4 regions of the Rhizobium sp. YS-1r genome follow, and region 4 is predicted to be linked to each of the others. Evidence: predicted binding sites of a transcription regulator. Region 4 holds the regulator's gene; each other region holds the start of a gene.
The links. Region 4 encodes PhoB, which activates phosphate uptake and scavenging genes when phosphate is short. Its sites were predicted from a motif close to TGTCATNNANCTGTCAT; they were not measured.

Region 1 (5,896 bases), on a different contig from region 4:
GCCACCTCGTTCTCGTGATCGTGTTCCTGCGCGGCTTCCAGAGGGCTATGGCCGTGCTCATCGGTGGCTGCGGCAGCGGGCGTCACTTCAGGCGCGTCGCCTTCGTGATGTTCTTCCTCTTCGTGTCCATGCTCGTGACCGAGTCCATGGACATGCCAGACGGCCTGGATCGGCACCAGAATGGCGCGGTCCCACGGCGTGCCCGTTGGCCGCAGTTTACCCGCGACATGATAGACGACGCCCGCATGGGTCTCTCCGCCCGTCGCAGCCGTGCCGTGCATCGGCTTGATTTCTGCACCGACCGGCAGCTTGACGGCCGCACCCAGCACGGCTTCGCCTTCCTGCTCGAACATGCGGCCTTCCGCAAAACCGGAGACGGTGCTGGAAATCAAGGCGCGCGTCGTGCCAACCAGCGGATAGCCGGCGAAGGAGTCCCCGAAGCCCACGGGCGCTGCCCAGGCGACCCGCGAATCCTTCGAGAGCTTCGCCAGGACTTCGCCCGGCATCAGCGGCAAGGGAGCGGGCTGGAGGAAAACGGAGGACAGGACAAGCTGGGTTTCGCTCCCCGCCGCGCCGATGACGAGGTCGAACTTGTCCGCCGCCCGGGCACTGCCCAGACGCAAAGCCCGCTCTTGCAGCGTGACGGTGACGCCCAGCGCCGTCGCAAGCGCCACGAGGAGTATCACGACGGCGGCACCGGCCCAGAGACGGCGCAGATCGGACAGGATGAAGCGAATCATGCCGCCACCTCTTCACGCATGCTATCGGCGACGATACGTCCGGCACGGAGGGTGAGGCGACGATCCAGCCGATCGGTCAGGCGTTGGTCGTGTGAAACTACGATCAGCGTACTCTTCGTCTCCGCTGCCATGTCGAGCAGCAGCCGGCCGACGGTCTCGCCCGCCTCCGCATCCAGACTTGCAGTCGGTTCATCGGCAACGATCACGCCCGGCTTGCGCAGAAGCGCGCGGGCGATCGCCACGCGCTGCATCTCGCCGCGCGACATCGTCTCGATCTTCTGATCCGGCCGGGAAAGGCCAACGGTCTTCAACAATTCATGGGCCCGGGTGACCATCGCCGCATCGGCGACGCGCGCAAGCCGCGCCGGCAGAAGCACGTTCTCAACGGCGGAAAGGCCCGGGAACAAGTGGAAATCCTGCATGACGAGGCCGACATGCTCAGCCCGCCAGCGATCGCGCGATGTTTCCGAGAGCCGAGCGATATCTCGCCCGTTCCAGACGACCTTGCCGGTCGTAACCCGTTCCAAACCGGTAACGACATTGATGAATGTGCTCTTGCCGGAACCGGAGCCGCCGGTCACGGCAACTCGATCTCCGGGAGAGAATGCCAGGGAATCTATCCGAAGGACAGGGCCATCCAGCCCGGGAAACGACTTGATCAGGCCATCAATATGCAACGAAAGCATGTTCAGACCGCCTGGTATGCGGCGTCGCGGATTCTCAGGCGACTGACGAACCCGGTATCGGGATCGGTCCATGAGCCGACCTCAAGCGTGCCGCGCACCTCGATCGTCTCGTTCGGCTGTGTGAAGGTCTGTTTGCGGTTGAGGTAGACGACGACGATATTGTCGGGCCAATCGGAATCGGACGAACAAAAGGGGCAGATGGACATGGGCACTTCGGTCAGCACGAAAAATTGCGCTTCTGCTTTCAGCGGTGGCGCCATGAAGCCGCGCATCGCAACCGGCTTTCCGGCAAGCTCCTTTACCTTTTCGGAGAATTCGAGCCCCAGAACGCTGATCTTGCCGTAGAGCTCATCAAAGGTCAGGTCATCGGAAGCTTCGCCCCTGCCCCCCATCATCAACAATGGCAGACCGGCCACGAAACCCAGTGTCCGACGGCGGCTCAATTGCGCCCCAAACGACTTTTTCATGCCGCTCTCCCTCAATCCAGATCACGTTACTTATCTTCTTCTTTCCGACCGGCAAAGCAAGCGGCCAAAGGAAGCGGCAGGCGGCACGCCAAATGGGCATGCCGCCATTGCCATTCTAGTTCGTCTGCTTCACGCCGAGCGCGAAGGCGTCGGCGAGGACCTTGTAGACGTCGCTCTGCTCCATGTAGCCCTTGAAGTTCTCCGAAGCGGGACCGGTTGCCTGCAGCACCACGTCATCGACCGTATGGGCGCCCGAGCTCGCATCCTTCGGCAAGTTGCCCTGGACGAAGACTGCGCCGGGAACATCCTTGTACGCCTCGTTCGCGACGTATTCCTTCTTGTCGTTCTGAACAGCCGGGCTGAACGGACCGTCGAGCTTCGGGCGGAAGGTCTCGTAATGGTCCGGATAGTTGCTGACGAACATGGCAAGACGCTTCGTCACGTCGACGCTGTCCGGATAACCGTCCTTGTTGGCATCGACATAGTTCGGGAAGCCGCGCACGCCGACCTTCTCGCGCATTTCGGTTCCTTCAGCATCATCGTCGATCATGCCCACAATGGTGATGCCATGCGTATGGTCGCCGGTCACGACGAGCAAGGTATCCGGGTTCCTGGCGACGAAATCCTTGGCCACACCGACCGCCTGATCGAATTCGATCGTGTCAACGACCGCACGTTCATTGTCGAGGGGATGCGTCATCTTGTCGATGTTGGCGGCCTCGACCATCAGGAAGAAGCCTTCCGGGTTCTTCGAGAGCTGATCGATCGCCGTCTTCGTCATTTCGACGAGGCCCGGCTGATTGGGGAACTTGCCGACGGTGCCCTTCTTGAGGATTTCCCGGTCGAGGGCCACATCCATGTTGCCGGTATGGAAGAGGCCGAGGATCTTGTCCGCGTTCGTGGCGGCGGCCAGTTCGTTCTTGTCGGTCGCAAGCTTGTAGCCTGCATCCTGGAACATCTTGATATAGTCCTTGTCGTCCTTGCGCTTGGAGCCATTCGTCGCCTGCGGAAGGAAATAAGCGGATCCGCCGCCAAGAATAACGTCCGGCTTCACGTCGAGCATCATGCCGACGATCTCTGCCTTGTCGTCGCGGCGACGGGTATGTGACACGATGGCTGCCGGCGTTGCATCTTCGATTTCCGAGGTAGCAACGATGCCGATCGACTTCTTCGTCTGGCGGCGCAGCGCCTCGCCGATGGTCTCGACGCGGGGATCGTCCAGGGTATCCGCGGTGCGATCGGCGTAGACGCCGAGCGAATTGATGGCACCCTTGTGCCCGGTCATGTAGGCCGACATGGTATTGGCGCTGTCGGTGGTGATCGAGTCGGCTGCCGAGGTGCCGATGAAGGCCATGCGATCGAGATCGTCCATATTGAGGCGGCCGTTGGCCTTGCCTTCGGTCATCCCCTTGGACATGAGGCGAGCGGCAGTCCGGTGCGCCACGGAAAGACCGTCGCCAAGCATGAAGATGATGTTCTTCGCCTTCGGGGTCGTACCGGTGTTATAGACGTTCCAGGTAACGCTCTTCGTTTCGGAGCCTGCGGAAACCTCAACCTTGTAGTCGCCTGCATTGGCAATCGTCAGACCGCGCAGGATGACGGCAGAGCCGGCAACCTTGTCCTTCACCTTCTCTTCGGCGACGAACTGGACATCCTTGCCGAGAACGGCCTTGTAGTCCTGGCCATTGACGGTGATCTTGACGTCCTCCGGCTTCACGACGCTGCTGAACTCAACCTTGAAGTCGAAAGGGGAGCCGGCGAGGATCGTCGCACGATCCAGCGGATAGACGGTAGCGGCCTGGGCAGCACCGGCGAGTGCGGTCGAAACGACCAGGGCAGCAAAAAGCTTGCGCATAGTAAACCTCACGAAAAGTTCAAAAGGGAAGGCGAGGATTGCTATATCGGCGGCCCGTGACACGCACGTGACGTTATCGCCATATCGTTCGGCAGACCCGGACGAGTCCGTCCGACGCAACAACGTGTCGATCAAAGGGTATCGGAGGAGAAGGCTAAAAATAGAAAAGCCTGGCGCGGGAGGAGGATGCGCCAGGCTTTAAACTTGATCGACAACTGGGAGGAGGAGGTGTTGTCGATCCGTATCAAGCGACACTGGGAGGAGGAGTGCGTCGCTCGATGCCCATTGATATAGGATAATCGATTAAGCGTGCCAATCCATTCTGTTGCAATGCAGCAATGCATTGAGCGCAAAGCTGAGCATTTGCTCAGGCTTGAACTTCTCGCTCGGCAGCAGGCTTTTCGGCGGTCCGGGCCTCCCCCTCCCGAAGATGACGGTATCCTTGGCGAAAAACGTGGTCTATAGCGGATGGCCGAACATAGGCGACGGAGACGGACATGGCAGAGATTCGATATCATGAAGGCGATATTCCGGCGGCTGATGCAGCCCGCTACACGGGTGCTATCGCCATCGATACGGAAACACTCGGCCTCGTTCCGCGCCGCGACCGGCTCTGTGTCGTGCAGCTTTCGCCGGGCGATGGCTCCGCCGACGTGATCCGCATCGCTGCAGGCCAAAGAGAAGCGCCGAACCTTGTCGCCATGCTTGCCGATCCATCCCGGCAGAAGATCTTCCACTACGGCCGTTTCGATATCGCCGTTCTGTTTCAAACATTCGGGGTGACCACGACACCCGCCTTCTGCACCAAGATCGCCTCGCGCCTGACACGTACCTATACCGACCGGCACGGCCTCAAGGACAACCTCAAGGAACTGCTCGATATCGACGTATCGAAAGCGCAGCAGCAGTCCGATTGGGCTGCAGAGGTACTCTCGCCGGCGCAGCTCGAATATGCCGCTTCCGACGTGCTATACCTGCACGCACTGCGCGATAAACTGAACGAGCGGCTCGTGCGCGACAACCGCCTCGAGTTTGCCCAGGCCTGTTTCGACTTCCTACCGACCCGGGCAAAACTTGACCTGCTCGGTTGGGAAGAGACGGACATCTTCGCCCACAGCTGATGGAACGGCGTTTCCCAGAACGTCCTCAGGCGCATGAGACGGGGCCTTATCTCGAACCGCTGCGCCTTCTCGTTCGCGGTGCGCTGGCGCCACTTCCCTGGTGGCTTTCCGAGTTCATCCTTTTCGGGCTGAAACAGGCCTGGGCCTGCCTGTTCGCGGCGATCATGCTCACCCTGCTGCTCGTCACCAAGTTCGTCTGGCAGCCGGACTGGGCGCTTTACCGCTACGATTTCCTGTTCATCGCTGCACTGGCAATCCAATTCCTGTTTCTGCGCTTCAGGATGGAAAGCTGGGACGAGGCCAAGGTGATCCTAGTCTATCACGTCACCGGCACCGTCATGGAAATCTTCAAGGTGCATATGGGATCATGGGCCTATCCGGAACCCGCGATCATTCAGATCGCCGGCGTGCCGCTGTTTTCCGGCTTCATGTATGCCTCCGTCGGTTCCTTCATGGCCCGCACGATCCGCATCTTCGACATGCGTTTCACCCGCTATCCGCCGATGTGGCTCACCGGATTGCTGGCGATCGCGATCTACGTCCATTTCTTCAGTCATCACTACCTGCCGGATCTGCGTTATCTTCTGTTCGCAGCAACTGTCGTCGTCTTCCGGCGCGTCGACATCCATTTCACGATAGACCGGACGACACTGCGTATGCCGCTGGTCGTGGCAGCGTTCCTCTCATCCGCCTTCCTGTGGGTTGCGGAGAACATCGGCACGCTGACCGGGACCTGGATCTATCCGACGCAGAAGACCTGGCATGTGGTTTCATTCGGCAAGCTCGGATCCTGGTACCTGCTTCTTTACGTCAGTTTTGTGCTGGTCACGCTGGTCCTCAAGCCGCGGCCTCCAACTCTCGTTGGGACAAGTCCTAATCAGCCGGCAATAATTCGTTAACCTTCGAAACCTATCGTCGCCTCCGGCATATCTCTCAATGAGACCGGATAATCGGGCATGTTGCTTCCAACACAGCAGACCTACGGACTTGCGGCAACCAACGTGATGCAATCGATGCTCGACAGCAT
Region 2 (5,896 bases), on a different contig from region 4:
GCTACGGCCGGAACCACCCGTTCGTCGGCGAAATCCGCATCGGCGAAGTGGAGGTGGAAATGGAGGTCGCGGAACTCGGCTTTGCCGTCTCGCTCGGGCGCATCCGCGTCACCGAATGCCAGATGGTCAACCAGTTCAAGGGCTCCTCCAAGGCGCCGCCGCAGTTCACCCGCGGCTACGGCCTGGTCTTCGGCCAGAGCGAACGCAAGGCGATGTCGATGTCGCTGGTCGACCGCGCGTTGCGTGCCGAGGAGCTTGGCGAAGACATAACCGCGCCGGCCCAGGACGAGGAATTCGTCATCTCCCATTCGGACAACGTGCAGGCCACCGGCTTTGTCGAACACCTGAAGCTTCCGCACTACGTCGACTTCCAGGCGGAACTCGCTCTGGTGCGCAAGATGCGCGCCGATATCGAAGCCGCCCGCAACAGCGGCAAGGACCTGCAGGAGGCTGCCGAGTGACCGACCTCGCCACCTATAACTTCGCCTATCTCGACGAGCAGACGAAGCGGATGATCCGCCGCGCGATCCTGAAGGCGATCGCCATCCCCGGGTATCAGGTGCCCTTCGCCTCCCGCGAAATGCCGATGCCGTATGGCTGGGGTACCGGCGGCGTGCAGGTGACCGCCTCGATCATCGGCCCCGACGACGTCTTGAAGGTGATCGACCAGGGCGCCGACGACACGACCAACGCGGTTTCGATCCGCGCCTTCTTCCAGAAGGTCGCGAACGTCGCCGTCACCACGCATACCAAGGATGCGACGATCATCCAGACGCGCCACCGCATTCCCGAGCAGAAGCTCGCCGAAGGCCAGATCCTCGTCTATCAGGTGCCGATCCCGGAGCCGCTGCGCTTCCTCGAACCGCGCGAGACCGAGACGCGCAAGATGCACGCGCTGGAAGAATACGGGCTCATGCATGTGAAGCTCTACGAGGACATCGCGCATAACGGCCGCATCTCGAAGACCTATGCCTATCCGGTGAAGGTCGCCGGGCGCTACGTCATGGACCCGTCGCCAACGCCGAAATTCGACAATCCGAAAATGCATCTGTCGGAAGCGTTGCAGCTTTTCGGCGCCGGCCGCGAGAAGCGCATTTATGCCGTGCCGCCCTATACCGACGTAGTGAGCCTTGATTTCGAAGACTATCCGTTCGAGATCCAGAAATTCGAACAGCCCTGTGCGCTCTGCGGCGCCGAGGGCGTCTATCTCGACGAGGTGGTGCTCGACGACAAGGGCGGCCGCATGTTCGTCTGCTCCGACACCGACCATTGCGAGGAACGCCGCGAACACGGCCATGCCGGCGCGATGCTGGCGCCCAACAAAGAGGCAGCAGAATGACCGGATGGGTGATTTACCCCCCTCTGTCCTGCCGGACATCTCCCCCTCAAGGGGGGAGATCGGATAGGCGCACTCGCTCGACAGCTCTCGAAAACATCGTTTGCCAGAAAGCCCGACCTCATTTGAGACTAAGGCTTCCCCGCTTGTCGATCTCCCCCCCTGAGGGGGAGATGTCCGGCAGGACAGAGGGGGGTGAATTTTGCGCATCGGCATTCAAGGACAATACGCCATGACCGATACCCCCCTCCTCAAAGTCAGCGGCGTTTCGAAATTCTATGGCAGCCGCATCGGCTGCAAGGATGTTTCCTTCGAGCTCTGGCCGGGCGAAGTGCTCGCCATCGTCGGAGAATCCGGCTCGGGCAAGACGACGCTCCTGAATTGCCTTTCGACCCGGCTGATCCCGACGACCGGCAGCGTCGAATACCGCATGCGCGACGGCAATTTCCGCGACCTCTACCACATGGGCGAGGCGGAGCGCCGCTTCCTGATGCGCACGGATTGGGGCTTCGTGCACCAGAACCCGGCCGACGGGCTGCGCATGACGGTCTCCGCCGGTGCCAATGTCGGCGAGCGGCTGATGGCGGTCGGCGACCGGCATTACGGCAAGATCCGCGAGACGGCGAGCGACTGGCTCGCCCGCGTCGAAATTTCGACCGACCGCATCGACGACCAGCCGCGCGCTTTTTCCGGCGGCATGCGCCAGCGCCTGAAGACCGCCCGCAATCTCGTCACCCATCCCCGCCTCGTCTTCATGGACGAGCCGACCGGAGGGCTTGATGTTTCCGTGCAGGCCCGCCTGCTCGACCTGGTGCGCGGCCTCGTGAACGACCTTGGCCTGTCGGCGATCGTTGTCACCCATGACCTTGCGGTCGCGCGCCTGCTGTCGCACCGGATGATGGTGATGAAGGACGGCCACGTGATCGAGCATGGGCTGACCGACCGGGTGCTCGACGACCCGCGCGAGCCCTATACGCAGCTGCTCGTCTCTTCCATTCTTCAGGTCTGAGGAGAAGACCAATGGCAACTCCCCTCGTCGTTTCGGAAGTCTTCAAGAGCTTCACCATGCACCTGCGCGACGGCATCAAGCTGCCGGTCGTCAACGACGTGAGCTTTTCCGTCGCAAGCGGAGAATGCGTCGTGCTCGGAGGTCCCTCGGGCATCGGCAAGAGCTCGATCCTGAAGATGCTCTACGGCAACTATGCCGTCGATTCCGGACAGATCCTCGTGGACCACAAGGACCGGCTCATCGATATCGCCCGTGCCGATCCACGCACAGTTCTCGATGTCCGCCGGCATACGATGGGCTATGTCAGCCAGTTCCTGCGCACCGTGCCGCGCGTGGCGGCGATCGATGTCGTCGCCGAACCGCTCGTCGCGCGCGGCGTTGCGGCAGCCGAAGCCCGGGGGAAAGCCGCGGAACTGCTCGCCAAGCTCAACCTGCCGCAGGAGCTCTGGTCGCTGCCGCCCGCCACGTTCTCCGGTGGCGAACAGCAGCGCGTCAACATCGCGCGCGGTTTCATCACCAGCCACCGCATCCTGCTCCTCGACGAGCCGACCGCCTCGCTCGATGCCGTCAACCGGCAGGTCGTGGTCGAGATGATCGCCGGGAAGAAGCGGGAAGGCGTGGCCCTTCTCGGCATCTTCCACGACGAGGAAGTGCGCGAGGCGGTGGCAGACCGCATTCTCGACGTCACGCAATTCTCTCCCCGAAAGGCAGTCGCAGCATGAGCAAGAAGCTTGGTCTTGAGCCGGCTATCCATCAAAGCGCCCGCATCAGCAATTCCACGCTAGGCCGCTATACGGAGGTCTCCGAGCGCTGCCGCATCGACGAGGCCGAGATCGGCGACTATTCCTACATCATGCAGGACGGGTCGATCTGGTGCGCGACGATCGGCAAATTCGTCAACATGGCCGCTTCCGTGCGCATCAACGCCACCAATCACCCCACCTGGCGGGCGACGCTGCATCACTTCACCTACCGCGCTGCAAATTACTGGGACGACGCGGAAAACGAACAAAGCTTCTTTGAATGGCGGCGCGACCATCGCGTCGTGATCGGGCATGACGTCTGGATCGGCCATGGCGCAACCGTCCTGCCCGGCGTCACCGTCGGCAACGGCGCGGTGATCGGCGCCGGTGCGGTCGTCTCGAAGGATGTCGCGCCCTACACGATCGTCGGCGGCGTGCCGGCTAAACTCATTCGCGAGCGCTTTACAAAAGCGGTCGGCGAGGCAATGGACAGGCTCGCCTGGTGGGATTGGGACCACCTGAAATTGAGAGCCGCCCTTGAGGATTTCCGTGCACTTTCAGCGGAAGAATTCCTGTCCCGCCATGCAGCGTAACACAACCGTTACAAACAGCGGGAGATTGTAACAATACCGACATAAAACCGACATTCAGGCTTCATGAACCGCCGCTAATCGAAACTGTATAACAGGGTTGGACGGGCAAGAGAGCATGAAGTTCGAACTGAGGAAGGTCACCCGCCGTTTTGGCGATCGTATCGCGGTCAATGCCGTGAGCGTGGAAATTCCCCAGGGCCAGATGGTCGGCATCATCGGCCGCTCCGGTGCCGGCAAATCCACCCTCCTGCGCATGATCAACCGCCTTCAGGACCCAAGCTCCGGCTCCATCCATTTTGGCGGGATCGAGGTGTCCTCGCTCAAGGGTGCGGCGCTCCGCAACTGGCAGCGTGACTGCGCGATGATCTTCCAGCAGTTCAATCTGGTGCCGCGCCTGGATGTGCTCACCAATGTGCTGCTCGGCCGGCTGAATCACCGTTCGACGGTGACGAGCCTTCTTAACATCTTCAGCCGGGAAGAGCGGCTCATGGCGATCGCCGCCCTGGAACGTCTCGGCATCGAACAGACGGCGCTGCAACGGGCCGGAACTCTGTCGGGCGGGCAGCAGCAGCGGGTCGCGATCGCCCGTGCACTCATGCAGGATCCCAAAATGGTGCTCGCCGACGAGCCGATCGCATCGCTCGATCCGCTCAACGCCAAGATCGTGATGGATGCGCTTCGCGACATCAACGAGCGCGAAGGCATTACCGTCATCACCAACCTGCATACGCTCGATACGGCGCGAAACTATTGCGAACGCATCATCGGCATGGCAGCGGGCCATGTCGTTTTCGACGGTCCGCCGCAGGAGCTGACGGCGGCGGCAGTGCGCGAAATCTACGGCTCCGACAGGGACGGTGCCGGCATCGATGAAACCATGACATCCACCAGCATCGACATTTCCGGCGCAGCAAGCCCCGCCGGCAAGCCGCTATCTGCCGGCATCGAGGCACTGGCGACCGCCAGGGCCTGAGCCGCACCAGGATCGTCTGCCCGCGTCAAGGGCACCCTTTCTGAACCAAGCTTCCGGTAACCCCGGAAAACCAGGAGATGAACTCATGTTGAAGAAAGCTCTTCTTGCAGCCGTAGCATTGGCTGCGCTGGCCGGTTCCGCTGCGGCCGAAGACCTCAAGGAATTCCGCATCGGCATTCTCGGCGGCGAGAATGAAGCCGACCGCCTGCGCAATTTCCAGTGCATGGTCGACAAGCTGCCGGCCGCTCTGGGCGTCGAAAAGGTCTCGCTCTTCCCGGCCGCAGACTATGACGGCGTCGTTCAGGGCCTGCTCGGCGGCACGCTCGATTATGCCGAGCTTGGCGCCTCCGCCTATGCGAAGGTCTACCTCGCCAATCCGGCCGCCGTCGAGCCGATCCTGACCACGGTCCAGACCGATGGATCGATGGGCTACTACTCCATCATGGTCGCCCGCAAGGATTCGGGCATGACCAAGCTCTCCGACATGAAGGGCAAGAAGCTCGGCTTTGCCGATCCGGACTCCACGTCCGGCTTCCTCATCCCGACCGTTACCCTTCCGGAAGCCATCGGCGCACCGGTCAAGGAATATTTCAGCGAAACCGGCTTTGGCGGCGGTCACGAGAACCTCGTTCTCGAAGTCGTCAAGGGCACGTTTGCTGCCGGCACGACCTGGGGCTCGGGCGTCGGCGAATTCAAGGACGGCTATTCGTCCGGCAACCTGCGCAAGATGGTCGACAAGGGCATCCTCAACATGGACGACCTCGTCGAGCTCTGGAAATCGCCGCTCATCCCGAACGGCCCGGTCGTCGTCCGCACGTCGATGAACACCGACATGAAGGCCAAGTTCAAGCAGTTCATGATGGATTTGCCGAAGGCCGATCCGGCCTGCTTCTCCGCCGTTCAGGGCGGTGACTTTACCGGCTTCGCCGAAGTGAATGCCGACTTCTACAAGCCTATCGTCGACGCCCGCAAGGCAACGATCGGCGGCTGATAAAGCCCGATGAAGCGGCCGTCGAACGGATATCCGCTCGACGGCCTTATCTTGCCTGCCGGGATCAGGGAAAGCATATGCCGACTTCCGTATCGCAGCCGCGATTGACCGACAACGGGCTGATGGTCGAGCGCCACTGGCAGCAGCTTGCGGGCCAGCGCCGCCTCTATACCGTGCTGACCGCAGTCATCCTGCTGATCACGGTTTCAGGCTCGCTGTGGTTCGCCAACGAGACCAATGCCGGCAAGTTC
Region 3 (5,896 bases), on a different contig from region 4:
CGCTCGTCATCTTCGCCGGCGTCGAATACGGCAACGGGTCGTCGCGCGACTGGGCGGCCAAGGGCACCAACCTGCTCGGCGTCAAAGCGGTCATCGCCCAATCCTTCGAGCGCATCCACCGTTCGAACCTGGTCGGCATGGGCGTCGTACCCTTCGTTTTCGAGGAAGGTACGACCTGGGCAAGCCTTGGTCTCAAGGGCGACGAGACGGTCACCATCGAGGGCCTGGAAGGCGACATCAAGCCGCGCGAGTGGAAGACCGCCAAGATCACCTACGGCGACGGTACGGTGAAGGAGATCAACATCCTTTGCCGCATCGATACGCTCGACGAGGTCATCTACATGAACAACGGCGGCATCCTGCAGACCGTTCTTCGCGATCTTGCCGCCTGATCTTGTCGGATGGTCACCCGCCGGCGAAGGTCGGCGGGTGAATTGCGGAAGAGTGTAGATTCCCACTCAAATCCCCTCACCTGCGATTTCCAGCACTTAGCTTTCAGCTAAGATGTTGAAATCGCTTTCTCTCCCCAAGGGGAGAGATCGGGATGCCGCGCTGCCACGAGTCTACCTCTCCCTTGGTGGGAGAGGTTACAAAATCAAGAGCTTAGCGTAGCTAAGTCTTAGATTTTGTTGATGAGGGGGTAAGCCCTACCTCCAATACATGTGTCGCCTCTCATCCAGGTGAGACTCGCTAACTTAAGGTTCCGCCCTTGACCGTCGTCATCCTCATTGGAATGGCCGTCATCGTTTTCCTGACATCGCTGCTTTCGGGGATTTTCGGAATGGCGGGCGGGCTGATCCTGCTTTGGGTGCTGCTCTTCCTGTTTCCCGTCGGGACCGCAATCGCCATCCATGGCGTCATCCAGATGGTGTCCAACGGCTCGCGCGCCTGGTTCTCCCGCGCCTATATCGACTACAGGATCCTCGGTATCCTCGGCCTGGGCCTCGTCATATCGAGTATCATCCTTTTGATCGTCGACTATCAGCCGGATATCATCGTCGTATCGATCGCGATCGGCCTGATGCCGATCCTCGTCTGGCTGCCGGTCTCGAAGCTGCAACTCGATGCGTCCAAGCCTCACCACGCCCTCATCTGCGGGTTGATCGCCGGAGCATTGACCGTGGGCGTTGGCGTTTCCGGTCCGACGATCGACATCTTCTTCATCCGAACGATGATGGACCGGCGCAAGGTAATCGCCACCAAAGCCGCGGTGCAGGTCGCCTCGCATGCAACAAAGGTGGCGTTCTACTGGAACGCGGCAACCGCACTGCCGCCGACCGACTGGATCTCGATCCTGATCGCCGCGCCAATCGCCATCCTCGGCACGCGCGCTGGCAACGACATCCTGCAGAGAATGACGGATCAGAATTTCCGCGCCTGGACGCGCTGGATCGTCACCGGCATCGGAGCCGTCTATTTCACCCAAGGGCTGCTGAAACTGATCTGACTTTGCCGGGACCTGTGGAGGAAGGTGTGGCATGCCCACAATCGCCGCTGACAAAGCCGATCAATTATCCGGTCCTCACCCCTTCGTGACTTTCTCTTGAGGGGGCGGGACGGTTACCTTCCGCCATCCGATCCTCCAGGCCATTCGATTGTTCTTGATCACCAGGGGCAATCGTGGATAACAGTTGCCCTGATAAAAAGGTCTGCCACCCATGCTGTTCCGTCTCCGCTCCATTATCGTGCTTGCGGGCCTGCTTTATGCGGGCGTCGCTCCGGCGGGGGAGGTAAGGGCGCCGAAGGGCGTGGTCGAACTTTTCACGTCTCAAGGTTGTTCCTCGTGCCCTCCGGCGGACGCCACTTTAGGTGAGCTGGTGGCGCAGGGCGATATCATCGCGCTCTCCTATCACGTGGACTATTGGAACTATCTCGGCTGGACCGACACGTTGAGCTCGAAGGAAAACACCGAGCGGCAATACGGCTATGCCAAGACATTCGGCCGCAGCGGCGTTTATACGCCGCAGGCGGTCATCAACGGTCGGGATCACGTCAAGGGCAAGGATCTCTCCATCATAAACGGCAAGGTGAAGGAACTCCGCGAGACGGACAAAGGGCTCATCGTACCGGTCACGGCTGCCATGCGCGGCGACGAGATCGAGATCGAGATCGGCGGAGGCAAGGGGCAGGCCGATGTCGTCGTCGCCTATTTCACAAAACGTCAGCAGGTGGAAATCACAAAGGGCGAGAACAGCGGCAAGACCATGGACTACTGGCACAGCGTCTATGACGTGCAGTCGGTCGGGACGTGGAACGGCCAGAGCATGAAACTCACGCTGCCGGGCAAGCTGATGGGCAAGTCCAAGAAAGACGGCTGCGCAATCCTGTTACAGACGTCCGGTCCGGGTGGTGAGCCGGCGGCAATCCTCGGCGCAACGATCCTGATGGCCGGCCGCAAGAAATACTGACCGCGAAGCGGTTCGTCGGCTCACTGTGCTTTTCGGAATAAGGTGTCGGCGGCCCGGTCCAGGAACATTGGGGGGCTGGGGGTAAGGGTCAATGCACCAGACCGGGCCATATGGCGCTGAAATCGCGCCAACCAACGCGGAGCAATCTCGCTTCGAAATCGGGCACTGTTTTGTTCGAAATGGGGCAAGAATAAAAACGTATGAACGCGCATGAGGCTGGCTTCGGCCCGGGGTTGATTTTTTAAGGCTCTCGGGCACACTGTCACATCTCCGACATCTAGTGATTTGGGAGCCTTGATGACCGATCAGCCGGAATTGCCCGGGGGAGAAAGATCCCAGGATGCACCCGTCGTCGTCAATCTCAGCGAATACCGGCAGAGCCGCGATCCCGTTCCGGTGACGTTTCATCGGCGCGAGCTTGACGCGATCTTAAAAATCTACGGCCGCATGGTCGGAGAAGGGGAGTGGAAGGATTACGCGATCGATCACCTCAAGGATCGGGCGGTCTTTTCCATCTTCAAACGGTCGGGCGAGACGCCGCTCTTCCGGATCGAGAAGAATCCCAAACTGGCCAACAAGCAGGGCGCCTACTGTGTGCTCAATACGCACGGTATGATCCTGAAGCGCGGCCACGAACTGCCGCAGGTCCTCAGGGTCTTCGACAAGATGCTGAAGCTCATCGACTGATCTATTCGGTGAAGAGCGTCCCGGGATAAACAGCCGGGTCGGGGCTCGCCGTGGCACCTTCGCCCAGTGCAATCTGCATCATTACCGTGTCCAACCATCTGCCGTGCTTGAAGCCGGTGCCCTTGAGCGTGCCGGTCAGTTCGAAGCCGAGGCTTTGATGCAGCGCTACGGAAGCCGGGCTCGCGCCACCGATGACGGCCACCATCTGCCGGAAGCCGAGCGCGGTGCAACGGGCGAGCAGTTCTCGCAGAAGCGCCTTTCCGACGCCCCGGCCGCGGGCCGCCGGAGCGAGGTAGATCGAATCCTCCACCAGCCAGCGATAGGCGGGGCGGGTCCGGAAGGCCGAAGCGTAGGCATAGCCGAGAAGCGTGCCTTCCTCATCTTCGGCGGCGATATAGGGATAGGCCCTGGCCCTGATCGCCTCGTAACGGCTCGTCATCTCGGCCTGGTCGGGCGAGATGATCTCGTAACTCGCGGTGCCGTTCAGCACGCTGTCGCGATAGATTTCGGTGATGGCTGGAAGATCGGCTTCTGTGGCGTCGCGGAGGCGGAAGGTCATTGGCGGGCGGGTTTGTGGAAGGTGACGATCGAATCTATGCCGAGGCGCGCGAGCGGGCAATAAAAAAGCGGCCCGCAGGCCGCTTTTTCAGTTCTTGTTCCACGCCGTTATTCTTCGCGATTGCCGAGGAACTGCAGCATGAACATGAAGAGGTTGATAAAGTCGAGGTAGAGCGTCAGGGCGCCCATGATCGCCTTGCGGCCCATGACTGCGACCTCGTCACCATCATAATACATTTCCTTGATCTTCTGCGTATCGTAGGCGGTAAGACCTGCGAAGATCAGGACGCCGATCACCGAGATGGCAAAGCCCATCGCAGAGGACTGCAGGAAGATGTTCACGATCGAGGCGATGATCAGACCGAAGAGGCCCATGATCAGGAACGAGCCGAAGCCGGACAAACTCTTCTTGGTCGTGTAGCCGTAAAGCGACAGGGCGCCGAACGAGGCCGCGGTGACGAAGAAGGTCTGGACGATGCTCTGGCCGGTGAAGACCAGGAAGATCGAGGACAGCGACAGGCCCATCAGCGCGGCATAGATCCAGAAGGTCATCTGCGCAGCCGGGACGCTCATCTTATGGACGCGGAAGCTCAGGAAGAAGACCATCGCCAGCGGAGCCAGCATGACCACCCACTTGAGCGGAGAAGCATAGAGAAGCTGGGCGAAGGCCGGATTGGAAACCGCCAGAGCGTAGGTGCCATAGGCAGCTACACCGGTGATCGCCAGACCGAGAGCCATCAGGTTATAAACCCTGAGCATGTAGGCGCGAAGGCCTTCGTCGATCATGGCACCGGATTGGGCGCGGGTCTGCGCCATTCGGTTCTGGTAGTTGTTGAAGTCAGCCATTGTTTCCTCTTTAAGCTCCGGAATTATTCACGGTGTCGGGCCCCCTTTTTCAACAGACCCAGGCGCCGCTGCGGAGCTCCAGCAAGCCTGCTGTCAATATGATGTGAGATCGATTTACATACAAGAGGCGTGAGAAGCGAAAACGCAAACCAAAGCGGCGATTTAGCAACCTATGGGACGCTTTGACAGTAATTTGATCCGAGAGTTAACGGAAAATGCTACCGATGCTTGAATCAGAGCTCCCGAAGGACCGGCGCGGCCTTTTGGCCGAGGATGCGCCAGGTGCCTGCAAGCCCGATTCCGACCGTCAGGACCAGTGAGACAACGAGCGTGACGACTGCGACATCGGGCAGGAAGGCCGACGGTATCTTCATAATGCGGCTCACGACGAACCAGGCAGAGATGCCGCCGGCGAAAAGGGCGAAGACGGCGGTCGCGGCGCCCAGGATCATGTATTCGTAGCTGAAGGCGCGCATCAGCATGTTTCGCGTACCGCCGAGGGTTTTCAGGATGACCGCATCATGGGTGCGGGCCCGGTTGCCCGCGGCGAGGGCGCCGGACAGAACCAGGACGGAGGCGATGAGCGCGACAGCCGCTGCAGCGCGGATCGCCGTCGCCAGCTGACCGACGAGCCGGTCGACAATGTCGATCGCGTCCTTCACCCTGACGCTGGTGATGGTCGGATAGGCATTGGTCACGGCCCGGAGGATAGAGGCCTCCTGCTGAGCCGTGGCGGAGGGATCGGTCAGCGTGGCGAGCCAGGCATGCGGAGCGCCGCGGAACGTATTGGGCGAGAAGACCATCACGAAGTTGATGGAGAGCGATTCCCATTCCACCTGGCGTAAATTGGCGACGCGAGCCGTGATGTTGCGGCCGAGTACATTGACAGTGACGGTGTCGCCGAGCTTCAGGCCGAGTTCGCCGGCTTCTTCCGCCGAGAAGGAGACGAGCGGCTCGCCGGAGTAATCGGCCGGCCACCACTCGCCTGCCGTCAACGTCGAATTCTCGGGCAGCTTTTCCTCGTAGGTGATGCCGCGGTCACCGCGCAGCACCCAGCGTCCGGCGGGCGGCACATTCATCTGCGTCACGTCCTGACCGTTGAAGGCAAGAATGCGGCCGCGCAGCATCGGCACCTGGGTCACTTCTCCTTCAGGCATCTGCTGTTTCAGGATATTCAGGAAACCATCCCGTTCGGCCCCCTGAATATCGACGAAGAAGAAGTTCGGCGCCTGCCGGGCGATCTGGCCTGTGAGCTGCCGGCGCATGTTGCCGTCGATCAGCGCCAGCGTCACGAGGAGGGCAAGACCGAGACCCAGCGACAGGACGACGGAGGGCGTGAGAGCGCCGGGCCGATGGATATTGCCGATCGCAAGCCTCAGGGCCGGCGAGTTCACGCG
Region 4 (5,896 bases):
CGGCATTGTCGGGTCGTTGATTTTCGAGACTTTTGAGTTCTTCCAGCGTTATCCGGCGCAGGATTTCTTCTTCTCCACCGTGTGGAATCCCCAGTTCCGCGGAGGCTCCGATCTCGGCATTCTGCCGCTGCTCTGGGGCACTTTCTATGTGTCGATCATCTCCTTGATCGTCGCCGTTCCGCTTGGCTTGATGATCGCGGTCTTTCTTTCCGAATATGCCGGGCCGACGACGCGCGGTATCGTCAAGCCTGCGATCGAGGTTCTGGCCGGCATCCCGACGATCGTCTACGGCCTCTTCGCCCTGGTCACCGTCGGTCCTTTCCTGCGCGATTGGCTGGCGCAGCCGCTCGGTCTCGGCACCTCTTCGTCTTCGGTGTTGACCGCTGGCCTGGTGATGGGAATCATGATCATTCCCTTCGTCAGCTCGCTCTCCGACGACATTATCAATGCCGTGCCCCAGGCCCTTCGCGACGGTTCCTACGGACTGGGGGCCACACAGTCGGAGACTATCAGACAGGTCGTTCTGCCGGCCGCCTTGCCCGGTATCGTGGGTGCAATCCTGCTGGCGGCAAGTCGCGCGATCGGGGAAACCATGATCGTGGTCCTTGGCGCGGGCGCTGCGGCGAAGCTTGACCTCAATCCTTTCGAGGCGATGACAACGGTCACCGTCAAGATCGTCAGTCAGCTGACGGGCGATACGGAGTTCGGAAGCCCCGAAACGCTGGTTGCATTCGCGCTTGGCCTGACCCTCTTCGTCATAACGCTTGGGCTGAACGTGCTGGCCCTTTACATCGTGCGCAAATACCGGGAGCAGTACGAATGACCGACGTGACCGTATTCGGCAACCCAGCCGTTCCGGCAAAGGGAAAGTCCCTTCTTGCCCTCGATGAACGAACCCGTCGTCGCAACAATGCGGAGGCCCGGTTTCGCCTGATGGGCAAGATCGCCGTGGCGATCGGTATCGTCGCACTGATCGGCCTCCTGCTGTCCATCCTGTCGAACGGCCTGTCGTCGTTCCAGCAGACCTACATCACCCTCAACGTCAATCTCGACGCTGCCGTTCTCGACAAGGCCGGCGATCGCAAGCCGGAGAACATCGCGAAGGTCTCGACCTTCGGATATGCGCCCATCATCGAGAAGGCGCTCCGCGACGCGATGGCGCAGAAGGGCATCACCATCGACGGCATGAACGCAAAGGCCGCCGCCGAGCTGATCTCCAAGGAGGCTCCCGCCGATCTCCGCAGGTTTGTGATGGCCGATCCGTCGGTGATTGGCCAGACCCATTCCTTTGATCTTCTGGCCGCGGGCCGTATCGACGGATATTACAAGGGGCGCGTGACGATGGAGAGCGCGAAGCTCGACCGCAATACGTCCCCCGACCAACTGATGCTGGCGGACAAGCTCAAGGAGGCGGGCATTCTGACGACCCGTTTCAACTGGAGCTTCTTCACGGCGCCGGACGCCTCCGATACCCGGCCTGAAGCGGCGGGCCTGGGGATTGCGGTCATTGGCTCCGTCTATATGATGCTGATCGTGTTCGTCCTGTCGCTGCCGATCGGCGTGGCTGCATCAATCTATCTTGAGGAATTTGCGCCGCAGAACCGCTTCACCGATCTGATCGAGGTGAACATCTCGAACCTTGCCGCGGTTCCCTCGATCGTCTTCGGTATTCTGGGCCTTGCCGTACTGATCAATTTCTTCGGTCTGCCGCAATCGGCGCCGGTTGTGGGGGGGCTTGTTCTGACCCTGATGACGTTGCCGACGATCATCATCGCCACTCGCGCCGCCCTCAAGGCCGTTCCACCGTCTATCCGCGACGCAGCGCTCGGTGTTGGCGCATCGAAGATGCAGTCCATCTTCCATCATGTTCTGCCCTTGGCGATGCCCGGTATCCTGACGGGGACGATCATCGGGCTGGCCCGAGCTCTCGGGGAGACTGCGCCTCTGCTGCTGATCGGCATGGTCGCCTTCGTGCGCGAATATCCCGCCGGTCCGCCGGATGGCTTCTTCGATCCGGCGTCGGCGCTTCCGGTCCAGGTCTATAACTGGACGCAGCGCGGCGACCCGGCATTCGTCGAACGTGCGTCCGGTGCCATCATCGTGCTTCTGGTATTCCTGATCCTAATGAACCTGGTCGCAATCATTCTTCGCCGCCGCTTCGAGCGCCGTTGGTAAAGGGGTGTGTAATGATGAATAATATCTCAACGACGATGACGACGACGCCGACGAAAGCTCCACTCATGAATGAACCGAAGATTTCCGCCCGTAACGTGCAGGTTTATTACGGCGAAAAGCACGCCATCAAGGATGTCAATATCGATATCCGCCCTCGGTCCGTTACAGCCTTCATCGGTCCGTCGGGCTGCGGCAAGTCGACGTTCCTGCGTTGCATCAACCGGATGAATGACACGATCGCCAACTGCCGTGTCGAGGGCAACATATCGATCGACTCGGAGAACATTTACGATCCCAAGGTGGACCCGGTTCAGCTGCGCGCCAAGGTCGGCATGGTGTTCCAGAAGCCGAACCCTTTCCCGAAGTCGATCTACGAGAACGTCGCCTATGGCCCGCGCATTCATGGTCTGGCGCGAAAGAAGTCGGAGCTGGACGATATCGTGTCTTCGGCCCTGCAGAAGGCAGGACTGTGGGGCGAGGTGAAGGATCGTCTCGACAGCCCAGGTACGGGCCTTTCCGGCGGTCAGCAGCAGCGCCTGTGCATTGCGCGCGCCGTTGCCGTCAGCCCGGAAGTGATCCTGATGGACGAACCCTGTTCGGCGCTCGATCCGATCGCCACCGCCAAGGTCGAGGAGCTGATCCACGAACTGCGCGAAAACTTCACGATCGTCATCGTGACGCACTCGATGCAGCAGGCGGCCCGCGTATCGCAACGCACTGCCATGTTCCATCTCGGAAACCTGGTTGAGGAGAACGATACCGACAAGATGTTCACCAATCCGGATGACCAGCGTACGCAGGACTACATCATGGGCCGCTTCGGCTGATCGCCGGTTGCGGGCCCTTTCTGACAATCTGAGGATAAGACCATGTCTTCGACACATATCCTGTCTGCCTATGACGACGAACTGAAATATCTGAGCCGCCGGATTTCGGAGATGGGCGGGCTTGCGGAGCAGATGTGCGCGGATGCAGTGCGGGCACTGGTCAATTCCGATGCCGCCCTTGCCCAGAAGGTGATCTCCGACGATGTGATCCTCGACCATGCCGAGCGCGATATCGGCGACAAGGCGATCGTGACGATCGCCCGCCGCCAGCCGGTTGCGGGCGACCTGCGCGACATCGTCGGATCGCTGCGCATCGCCTCCGATCTGGAGCGGGTCGGCGACCTCGGCAAGAACACTGCCAAGCGGGTGATCGCGGTGCAGGGCACCGGTGTGCCGCGCAAGCTCGCGCGCGGCATCGAGCACCTGTCGGACCTGGCGCTGACGCAGCTGAAGGAAGTGCTGGACGTCTATTCGAGCCGTTCGGCCGAGAAGGCGGAGGCGATCCGCATCCGCGACGAGGAAATCGACGCGATGTACACGTCGCTGTTCCGCGAGCTTTTGACCTACATGATGGAAGATCCGCGCAACATCACCACCTGCACGCATCTTCTGTTCTGTGCCAAGAACATCGAGCGTATCGGCGACCACGCCACCAACATCGCCGAGACGATCTACTACATGACGACCGGCGCCCAGCCGGAAGGCGAGCGTCCGAAGGACGATACGTCGAACACGCTCGGCGCGATCACGGAATAATGGCGCCGAATGACGATGGAATGGTGACGGAGCTAAGACGGAATGCAGCCGAAGATCGCGGTCGTGGAGGATGAGGAGGCGCTGAGCGTGCTTCTTCGCTACAACCTTGAAGCGGAAGGTTATGAGGTGGAGACGATTCTGCGCGGGGATGAAGCCGAGATCAGGCTTCAGGAACGCACGCCGGATCTTCTGATCCTCGACTGGATGTTGCCCGGTGTTTCCGGCATCGAACTCTGCCGGCGGCTGAGGATGCGGCCGGAGACGGAGCGACTGCCGATCATCATGCTGACGGCGCGCGGCGAGGAGAGCGAACGGGTCCGCGGGCTTGCGACCGGCGCCGATGACTATGTCGTAAAGCCGTTCTCGACGCCGGAACTGATGGCGCGAGTGAAGGCGATGCTGCGGCGCGCGCGTCCGGAAGTGCTGTCGAGCGTCCTGCGCTGCGGCGACATCGAGCTGGACCGGGAGACGCACAGGGTGCATCGCAAGAGCCGCGAAGTGCGGCTCGGCCCGACGGAGTTCCGGCTTCTGGAATTCCTGATGGCCGCGCCCGGCCGGGTCTTCTCGCGCTCGCAGCTTCTCGACGGGGTGTGGGGCCACGACATCTATGTGGACGAGCGCACCGTCGACGTGCATGTCGGACGCCTCAGGAAGGCGCTCAACTTCTCCAACATGCAGGATGTCATCCGCACCGTCCGCGGCGCCGGATACTCGATGGAAGGACACTAGGGAGAGCACCGCGATGGGAGCGCGAGTTGTCGTGGTGATCGATGGCGATGAAACGCTGCGCGAAGTGCTGCGGTTCTCCCTTGTCGATGAAGGTTTCGACGTGACGCTGCTTTCGGCGGGCTCCGAGCTGATGGAGCGGTTGGTTTCGAGCCTTCCCGATGTACTGGTGCTGAGTTCGTCCCTTCCGGGGCTGAATGGCATCGAGATCTGCCGAAGACTTCGTACCGAACCAGCAACGATGCGGGTGCCCGTGGTCCTGCTTGTTCCGGCGGAAAGCGAGAGCGACAGGCTGACGGGTCTCGCTGCCGGCGCGGATGACTGCCTCGTAGAGCCATTCCCCTCCGTCGAGCTTGCCATAAGGGTGAAGAACCTTCTTCGCCGCATGCATCCGAATCTTCTGAGCCATATGATCAGGGTCGGAGACCTGACCCTCGACCGCGAAGCACACAGGGTCCACAGGCAGAAGAAGGAAGTCAGGCTCGGCCCCACCGAGTTCCGGCTTCTCGAGTTCCTGATGCGGTATCCGGGACGGGTCTATTCGCGGACGGAGCTGAAAAGGTCGCTCTGGGGTGATGGTGCAACCGTGGACGAGCGCGCCGTCGACGTGCACATCGGTCGCCTCCGGAAGGGCATCAGCCTGGGCAAGGCTGACCAGGTGATCCGGACCGTCCGCGGAGCGGGCTACGCCCTCGGCGACGTCTGAATTTTCTCGCGATCGTTGGAAGGCCTATGCTGCTTTTCTTTAGGGCTTCGCCGAGGGGCCTGCATCTCCTGTTTGTCGTGTCTTGTCAGGCCTGCGAACCACCGAAAGGTCCAGCTGCTGGTCTTGTTGCTCTGTAGCGGGCGAAGGCGATCGCTCCGAACAGGCCGACGGCCGCCGCGCCTCCCAGAATGCTGATCGATACTGCCTGGCCGACCCCCCAAGTTCCCAGCATGACAGCGAACGCAAAGGGGGCAAGTGCTGAGGAAAACTGGCGTGCGGCGGTCACCCAGCCGAGCCGTGCGCCATAACCGTGCCTTCCGAAAAGCTCCAGTGGAAGCGTTCCCCCGACGATGCTTGCGAGCCCCGATCCCAGACCGAACAGGATCGCGAATGCGATGAGACCGGGGAGCCACGGACTTGTCGCCATCAGGACGATAAGGGCGACGGCGAGCAATCCCGCGGAGATCACGGCGAGCACCGTCTGTGACAAGCGCCCTCCGAAGATCATGTTCAGGAGGCGGCTGGCGACCTGCGAGGGACCGAAGAGGGTGGAGACCATGAGGCCTGCCGTGCCAAGCCCAAGTGCTGTCAGCAGCGGAACCATGTGGACCAGCACGGAGGCCAGCACGAATCCTTCCAGGGCAAAGCCCGCAAGCATCAGAATAAAGACGCCACTGAACGCGGGGCCGGCTTCAGGCTGAACGGC

Region 1: a site for PhoB is predicted at 3,805-3,821, ahead of JL39_RS14460 (alkaline phosphatase). Genes of this name have one in related genera too.
Region 2: a site for PhoB is predicted at 3,719-3,735, ahead of phnC (phosphonate ABC transporter ATP-binding protein). Genes of this name have one in related genera too.
Region 3: a site for PhoB is predicted at 2,669-2,685, ahead of JL39_RS24035 (DUF2794 domain-containing protein). Genes of this name have one in related genera too.

The regions. Positions count from the first base shown of each region.
Region 1 is NZ_JPYQ01000019.1:84,535-90,430, forward strand. It holds gene JL39_RS14445 (ABC transporter permease) at 1-740, opposite strand, end outside; gene JL39_RS14450 (ABC transporter ATP-binding protein) at 737-1,426, opposite strand; gene JL39_RS14455 (hypothetical protein) at 1,429-1,893, opposite strand; gene JL39_RS14460 (alkaline phosphatase) at 2,009-3,748, opposite strand; gene JL39_RS14465 (ribonuclease D) at 4,246-4,869, shown strand; gene JL39_RS14470 (DUF817 domain-containing protein) at 4,869-5,768, shown strand; gene JL39_RS14475 (hypothetical protein) at 5,826-5,896, shown strand, end outside.
Region 2 is NZ_JPYQ01000019.1:22,354-28,249, forward strand. It holds gene JL39_RS14140 (carbon-phosphorus lyase complex subunit PhnI) at 1-461, shown strand, start outside; gene JL39_RS14145 (alpha-D-ribose 1-methylphosphonate 5-phosphate C-P-lyase PhnJ) at 458-1,339, shown strand; gene phnK (phosphonate C-P lyase system protein PhnK) at 1,569-2,345, shown strand; gene phnL (phosphonate C-P lyase system protein PhnL) at 2,357-3,067, shown strand; gene JL39_RS14160 (DapH/DapD/GlmU-related protein) at 3,064-3,681, shown strand; gene phnC (phosphonate ABC transporter ATP-binding protein) at 3,797-4,654, shown strand; gene phnD (phosphonate ABC transporter substrate-binding protein) at 4,740-5,645, shown strand; gene phnE (phosphonate ABC transporter, permease protein PhnE) at 5,723-5,896, shown strand, end outside.
Region 3 is NZ_JPYQ01000055.1:258,871-264,766, forward strand. It holds gene acnA (aconitate hydratase AcnA) at 1-392, shown strand, start outside; gene JL39_RS24025 (sulfite exporter TauE/SafE family protein) at 710-1,447, shown strand; gene JL39_RS24030 (thioredoxin family protein) at 1,659-2,408, shown strand; gene JL39_RS24035 (DUF2794 domain-containing protein) at 2,706-3,095, shown strand; gene JL39_RS24040 (GNAT family N-acetyltransferase) at 3,097-3,654, opposite strand; gene JL39_RS24045 (Bax inhibitor-1/YccA family protein) at 3,762-4,499, opposite strand; gene JL39_RS24050 (ABC transporter permease) at 4,733-5,896, opposite strand, start outside.
Region 4 is NZ_JPYQ01000012.1:34,566-40,461, reverse strand. It holds gene pstC (phosphate ABC transporter permease subunit PstC) at 1-823, shown strand, start outside; gene pstA (phosphate ABC transporter permease PstA) at 820-2,175, shown strand; gene pstB (phosphate ABC transporter ATP-binding protein PstB) at 2,211-3,002, shown strand; gene phoU (phosphate signaling complex protein PhoU) at 3,045-3,758, shown strand; gene phoB (phosphate regulon transcriptional regulator PhoB) at 3,801-4,487, shown strand; gene JL39_RS11315 (winged helix-turn-helix domain-containing protein) at 4,501-5,190, shown strand; gene arsK (arsenite efflux MFS transporter ArsK) at 5,276-5,896, opposite strand, start outside.